One region of the Mesorhizobium sp. M0016 genome, then DNA from elsewhere that is predicted to be linked to it. Evidence: riboswitches for the same ligand, from Rfam matches in the RefSeq annotation. Region 1 holds a riboswitch; the other holds the start of a gene.
The links. Region 1 has a riboswitch for cobalamin ahead of NKJ88_RS22205 (CbtB domain-containing protein). Riboswitches for the same ligand answer to the same signal wherever they lie in the genome.
Positions count from the first base shown of each region.

Region 2: another riboswitch for cobalamin. It lies ahead of NKJ88_RS20110 (aromatic ring-hydroxylating oxygenase subunit alpha); the one in region 1 lies ahead of NKJ88_RS22205 (CbtB domain-containing protein).

Region 1 covers NZ_JAMYVM010000017.1:464-3,856, forward strand. Annotated here, with positions in the region: gene cobO (cob(I)yrinic acid a,c-diamide adenosyltransferase) at 1-334, opposite strand, end outside; gene cobU (bifunctional adenosylcobinamide kinase/adenosylcobinamide-phosphate guanylyltransferase) at 336-848, opposite strand; gene NKJ88_RS22200 (CbtA family protein) at 841-1,644, opposite strand; gene NKJ88_RS22205 (CbtB domain-containing protein) at 1,660-1,839, opposite strand; cobalamin riboswitch at 1,876-2,071, opposite strand; gene NKJ88_RS22210 (gamma-glutamylcyclotransferase) at 2,139-2,831, opposite strand; gene NKJ88_RS22215 (aromatic ring-hydroxylating oxygenase subunit alpha) at 2,966-3,393, shown strand, end outside.
Region 2 covers NZ_JAMYVM010000014.1:29,739-33,131, reverse strand. Annotated here, with positions in the region: gene NKJ88_RS20115 (FAD-binding oxidoreductase) at 1-613, opposite strand, end outside; gene NKJ88_RS20110 (aromatic ring-hydroxylating oxygenase subunit alpha) at 651-1,898, opposite strand; cobalamin riboswitch at 2,016-2,217, opposite strand; gene NKJ88_RS20105 (DUF680 domain-containing protein) at 2,718-2,924, shown strand; gene NKJ88_RS20100 (DUF680 domain-containing protein) at 2,991-3,194, shown strand; gene NKJ88_RS20095 (DUF680 domain-containing protein) at 3,266-3,393, shown strand, end outside.

The DNA.
Region 1 (3,393 bases):
CCTTAATGTCGCGCTTCAGATCCTGCGTCTCCCAGGTGAAACCCTCGCCCATCGTGTGCCAGACGACGCGGTCGCCAAACGCCGCGAAGGCATCCTTCTCGCCGGTGTGCCATTTGCCCTTGATGAACTGGACGATTCCGACGCGCTTGCCATAGCCGAGCATGCGCAGCGCCAGCCCGAAGGCAGCCGTGGTCTTGCCCTTGCCGGGTCCGGTGTTGACGATCAGCAGCCCCTTCTCGACCGTCTTTTCCGCGACCTCGGCGTCCTGCACCGCCTTGCGCTTGGCCATCTTGGCGCGATGGCGCTCTTCGTCTTTTGTGTCGATATCGGTCATCTCATTTCACCTTGAGCGGCAGCCCCGCCACCATCAGAAGCACCATATCAGCTACGACCGCGATCTGCTGGTTGAGCCGGCCGGCGGCATCGCGGAACCGGCGTGCCAGCGCATTGTCGGGCACGATGCCTTGTCCGACTTCGTTGGAGACCACGAACCACGGTCCGCGCGGCCGCGAAAGCACATCGGCCAGCCGCCGGCACTCCCCCTCCAGATCATGATCGGCCAGCATATGATTGGTCAGCCACAGCGTCAGGCAGTCGACAAGCACCGGCTGGTTGTCCGGCAATGCCTCGAGCGCACCGGCAAGATCAAGCGGGGCGTCGATGGTCGCCCACCCCTCGCCACGGCGCGAGCGGTGCTGCGCGATGCGCTCGCGCATTTCGCCGTCATAGGCTAGCGCGGTGGCGATATAAGCCCATGGCGGCAGCAACGCCGTCGCCAAAGTTTCGGCATGCGCGCTCTTGCCGGAGCGCGCACCGCCGATGATGAAGGTCAAACTCCGATCAGGCAAAGCTGTCGCGCAGGCTGGTCGCGGTGCCGGCGAAGCGCGCGCGCACTACACCGACAACTGCGCCGAGCACCAGCCAGAACACCAGATTGGTCAGCGTCACCGCCACCACGAACTGATGATGCAGGCCCTCCGGGATCGGCGTTACGAAACTGTCAGGCTGCGGCGCGCCGACAATATGCGGGGCGACGATCAGGACGACGGCGAGCACGGTCAGGGGCGCCGACGTGCGGAAGGTGATAAGGGCAAGACCGATCGCCGTTGTCATCACCGTTGCCCACCACCAGATCTGGCGCTGCATGAGATCGGCCGCCGGCATTGCCGGCAGTTCCGGCGGCAGGCCGAGGCCCGGCGCCAGCGTGAACACGGCAAAGCCGGCCAAGCCCCAGAACACGCCCTGGCGCCAGCTGCCGATGCCGCCGGCGAACTCGGAAACCGCCACCAGGACCAGCGCGAAGCCGATGCCGGTGACGATATTGGCGACGACACTGAAGGCGAAACGCTCGAAGCCGTCGGCCGGCGCCCAGCCTTCGTCCTCCGCCGGCGCGGCTGCTTCAGCCGGTGCTGCGCTGCTCACCGCATTTTCCGCCGGCGCGGCGGTGCTCATGGCATCGGTGTCCGCAGCGTTGGCGGCGGGCGCCGCGGCATGCTGATGCTCATGGCCGCCACCAGCCTTTTCGTAGACCTCCGCCTTGAGGATCAGCGGCACGGTGGCGTAGGCCTGCATGCAGGCGAGAGCGACACCCGCCACGAGCCCTGCGATCGCCGCGATGAACACGACGTTGCGAAACAGGTTCATGATGTCAGATCCTCGTCAGTGGCAGGGAAACGCCATCGAATGGCGATAGTCGTGCGCCGCATTGTGGACCGCATCGATATGCGAGAAACCGACAACGCCGACGACGAAAATGCCCAGAAACGCGCTAAGCACGAGCTGCATGAAGCGCGACTGCGAGGAGACGGATGCGCCGAGGGAGACGGAAGCGGTATTCATATCTTGTCCTTTCGCCCTCCACCCGAGGGCATCGAAGTCAGTTCCCTGTCGCCGGCAGGTCTCCTGGCTCGCGGATCAGCGCCCTTCCCCACCTTCCCGAGGAAAAATCCTCAGTGGCTTGGAGAGGACTACCGCACACAGTTGCGGGGGCAGCCACGGCATTGGGCAACAAAGTCAGCCCTCACCGCATTCCCTCTTGGTCCCTAACGGAACCGACGACATGCATGACTATAGGCTGAAACGGCCGCATCCGGCAAACCAAATTCCGCCGGCCAACAGCGCGAATGCGCCATGCGGCGTTACGGGTTCAACGCGGTGATCCGCTCGGCAACCAGCCGCTGCAGCCGCCACAGATGGCGATCGTGAATGCCGCGCTCTTCAAGGTTTTTCACCGTGTTGTAGAGATAGTCGGCGCCCGATCCCCAGTGCCCGCAGGACGTGGCCAGCCTTTCGACGATCTTGCCTTCGTCGAGCGGGCCGGAATAGGTCAGGCCGTTGCGGTTGATCACGAAGGCCAATGCCCTGAGCGGTCCGGCCTCGCTTGCAAGCTTCAGCATGCGCGGCCGGTAGCTTGTCGGCTTCAGCGTGACTTCGCGCCGGAAAAGCCGGCCCAACTGCTCGCGCCGGTTATTGTCGGTCAGCCGAAAGGCGACGCCCTTGCATTGTCCGCCACGGTCCAGCGCCATCATCAGGCCGGGGCTGACCTTGGTGCCGCGCCAGCGCGTCATGTTCATGCAAAAGGACCGATGCCAGCCGCGCGCCAGCGCAACGCGGTCCTCGACATAATCTATTTCCGGTTTCCAGATCAGCGATCCATAGCCGAACAGCCATAGCGGTTCGCTATCCGGAAGTTCGACCTGCAATTCATCCAGAAGCGCGTCATAGTCGGCTTCATCGAGATGCATCGCGTCCGGATCAGGCCCGGGGTCCCTGATCTCGCGCCAGCAGCGCGCGACCAGCTCCGGCGTAAGCGACATCTGTCGTGCGGCCACGTCCGAATCCCCCCAATTCCGAATGTCCCATGTCCACGACATGATTATGCGCCGCGCCTGCAACCGGCAATGCGGCACTCTGATTGACAAACGATTTGCCGGGGTGTCGGCTGACGCTTCATAGGAAGCCAGCCATGCATCCCAACCCGAGCGAGCGCGACCCCTATAACGGCCTGAGCCGGGCCGAACCGACGCTACCGTCATCGGCCTATTGGGATAGCGAGGCTTACCAGCGCGATCTCGAGGCCATCTGGTACAAAAGCTGGCTGCTCGTCTGCCGCGAGGCCGATCTTGCCCAGCCTTTGGCATTCAGGACATTCCGCGTCGGCACGCAGGAAATCGTCGTGCTTCGCGACGACACCGGCGAGTTGCGCGCCTTCCACAACACCTGCCGGCATCGCGGCTCGCAGCTTTGCCAGGAAAGCGAGGGCCGGCTGAAAGCGCGGCTCATCACTTGCCCCTACCATGCCTGGTCCTACTCGCTGCGCGGCGATCTCGTGCGCGTTCCCTCGAAATCGCTGCCAGATGGTTTCGACAAGGCAGATCATCCGCTCTACCGGGT
Region 2 (3,393 bases), on a different contig from region 1:
GCCCCATATGACCGTACCAGCCCTCGCGGCTGGAACGTTCCTCGATCATGAAGCCGAGCGACAGGCCGGGCATATGGCCGCCGAGCAGTTCGAGTTCCTTGCGGAAGATGATCTCTTCGGCACGCCGCGCGCAGTTGACGAAACCGACATCGGTCCATGGCGCGCAGTCGTTCAGCCAGCGCAGCATCGACATCATCGGCGTCACGCCGGAGCCGGCGGAAATGAACAGGTATTTGGCCGCCGGGTGGCTGTGCAACGAGAAGTCGCCGGCCGGTCCGTAGGCCTTGACATGCGAACCGGGCACCAGATGGTCGAACATCCAGCGCGTGCCGATGCTGCCGGCCTGCGCCTTGACCGTCACCGCGATCGAAAACGGCCGCGATGGCGACGACGACAGCGTATAGGTGCGCATCAGTGGCCCGTCCGGTGTCGGCAGTTCCAGCGTCAGGAACTGGCCCGGCTTGTAGCGGAACCAGGTCTGGTTGTCGGAGCGGAAGGTGAAGGTCTTGACGTCGGGCGCCTCGTCGCTGACGCCGATCACTTCCAGCACCTGCAGCCTATCGTTCCACGGCGCCATCTGGTCGAGATGGCGATAGAGCCCAAGATCCGTCATCGCATTCATCCTCTGGTCCCTCTTCGCCTGCTCCAGTTCACGCGACGCTGCGCAGCGCCGGCCGGCCGCCTTCGGCAAGGCGCGGGCCGATGAAGGCCGCGTACCATTCGACGAACTGGATCACGCCGCCCTCATGCAGCTCCGAATAGGGGCCGGGCTCATAGGCCGGCGACAGGATGCCGAAGGCGTTTTCCTCGACGATGCGGCGGTCCTGGTCGTTGGTCTCGGTCCAGACATGGGTGAGCTCCTCAAGGTTGTAGTCGACGCCCTCGACCGCATCCTTGTGCACCAGCCACTTGGTCGTCACCGCGGTTTGCGTGGCGCTGATCGGCAGCACCCGGAAGGTGACCGCATGGTCGATCAGGATGTGGTTCCAAGTCGTCGGATAGTGGTAGTGCATCAAGGTGCCGATGCGGTCGGCGGCAACAGTGTCGGACAGGTTCTTCGTCACCGCGCGCTTTCCCGACATCGTGTAGCTGACGGCATCGCGCAGCAGCGGCGCGCGGGTGGCGCGGTATTGCCCGGCCGGATCGATGCGGAACTTGCTCGGCAGGCCCGCCGCCTCGCATTTCGCCCAGTGCGCCAGCATCTCCGGATCGCTGTCGGCGCCCTGCACGCCGGTCACCGTCGGCGCTTCGGGGAATGTCTTGCACAGCTCTGGATGATTGCCGGCGCAGTGATAGCATTCGCGGTTGTTTTCCCAGACCAGCTTCCAGTTGCCCTTCTCGATGATGGTGCTCTCGAAGGCGACCTTGGCTTCATTCAGCCCGTGCGGCTTGAGGTAGGGCTCTATCATGGCGCGCATCGGCGCAAAGTCGGCAGGTTCTTTTGCCAGGCAGATGAAGATATAGCCGCCGACGCTCTCGCAGGCGACGGGCTTCAGGCCGAACTGGCTCTTGTCGAAACCGTCGGCCATCTGGCGGGCAAACAGCAGCCGGCCGTCAAGCTCGTAGGTCCACTGGTGATAGGGGCAGACAAGCTTTGCCGCCATGCCCTTCTCAGTGTTGCAGACACGGCTGCCGCGATGGCGGCAGGAATTGTGAAAGGCGTTGATGTTGCCCTTCTGGTCGCGGACCAGCACCACCGGATAATCGCCGATCTGCACGGTGATATAGCTGCCGGGCTTCGGCAGTTCGCAATCATGGCCGATGAACAGCCAGTCGCGATACCAGATAAGCTCCATGTCGAGCTTGAAATAGTCCGGGTCGGTGTAGAAGGGCTGTTCCAGCGAAAAGCCTTGCTTGCGGCCGTTCAGGAGCCTCAGCATGTCGTTGCGCGTATCCATAGTTCTGTCCTCGTGGGTTAAGGACTGAACTTGGTGGTGATGGAGGAAGGATCGGACGCAGGCCGGCGCGGCGCCGGACATGCACTATCCACCTCTTGACCGCCCACCGCGATCAGTCGAGTCTATGCATCTCGGGCTGGTTTCCGGGCTCTGGAGTTGTCCTTGCGGACCATCGCGACACCTTCCCAGGCTCTTGCCCAGTGGTCTCCCGTTGCGACTTCAACTCCACCACCGTTGCGGGGGCAGCGCCGGATTCTGACCGGCTTCCCAATTCTCCGCTGCGTCGTCACGAAGCGGCACCTGAGATGCCATCATCTAATCACGGCAGCGATCGCGACGTCGGCATGAAAGCGACATCATATCCATGCGGCGCGACACGCGCGGCATACGCCCCCCGCCGCCGGTCAAAGAGCTGAGACGTTTCTTGCGACGCCATCATCGCCGTTTCGAATCGCTGCGGATCCAGTTCCGATCGGGGGCAAAAAGGGCTCAACGGTATCGAAAAGTTACTATTAGCAATCTCTAATCGAACCGAACGGTTCGTTTCTGTTGACAATGCGTGCAGGACGGTGTGAACGACGGCCCGGAAACCGACACCGGAGCGAACCACTCGGTTCGACATAAGCAACTGAAAACAATGCGATAAATGACCATAGAGGAACTTCCTGGCACAATTTCAAGGTGCAGGACCGTGGTCCACACGGAACAACTTCGTGATTGGAAACCAGCCTATGGCTTTCCCACATCGGGGCTGTCCGAACGACGCGAATTCCTCCCAAGACACGCCGCTAGACGGACAGACAAACTGGAGTACTAAAAATGAAAAAGATCATCCTCACTGCCGCAGCCGTTTTGGCGATCACCGGCAGCGCCTTCGCCGGTAGCGACAATTACGCTTCCAATGGTGCGAACCAGCCAGCCGTCTCGGTCGACAGCTCGTATACGGCTTCCATTCAGAAGCCGGCGCACGCTGACAAGCAGCCTGTCGTTCAGGGCGCCGACCGCGACCTCTACGGCAATCGCTGATCCCGACCAAAGAAGGGCGGCTAACCCGTCGCTCTCGGGATCCCAAAAAATTCAGGAGTATTTGAAATGAAAAAGATCATCCTTGCTGCCGCCGCCGTTTTGGCCATCTCCGGCAGCGCTTTCGCCGGCAGCGACAACTACGGTTCGAACGGCGCCAACCAGCCTGCGATTACGTCGACCGATAGTGGCCATACGGCTTCGGTTGAGAAGTCGGCTCCAGCCGAGCAGGCGCCTGCCCACGGTGCCGACCGTAACCTTTTCGGCCGCTAAAAGCCGGTTTCCAGCACGTGGCGGGCTTATCCGCTGCAGCTGGCGGCATCAGAAAAATTCAGGAGACTAAAATGAAGAAGATTGTTCTTGCCACCGCAGCCGTTCTGGCTGTTTCGAGCGCTGCCTTTGCCGGCAGCGACAATTATGGCTCCAATGGCGCCAACCAGCCGGCCGCTGCCGTCGACACCACCCGCACTTC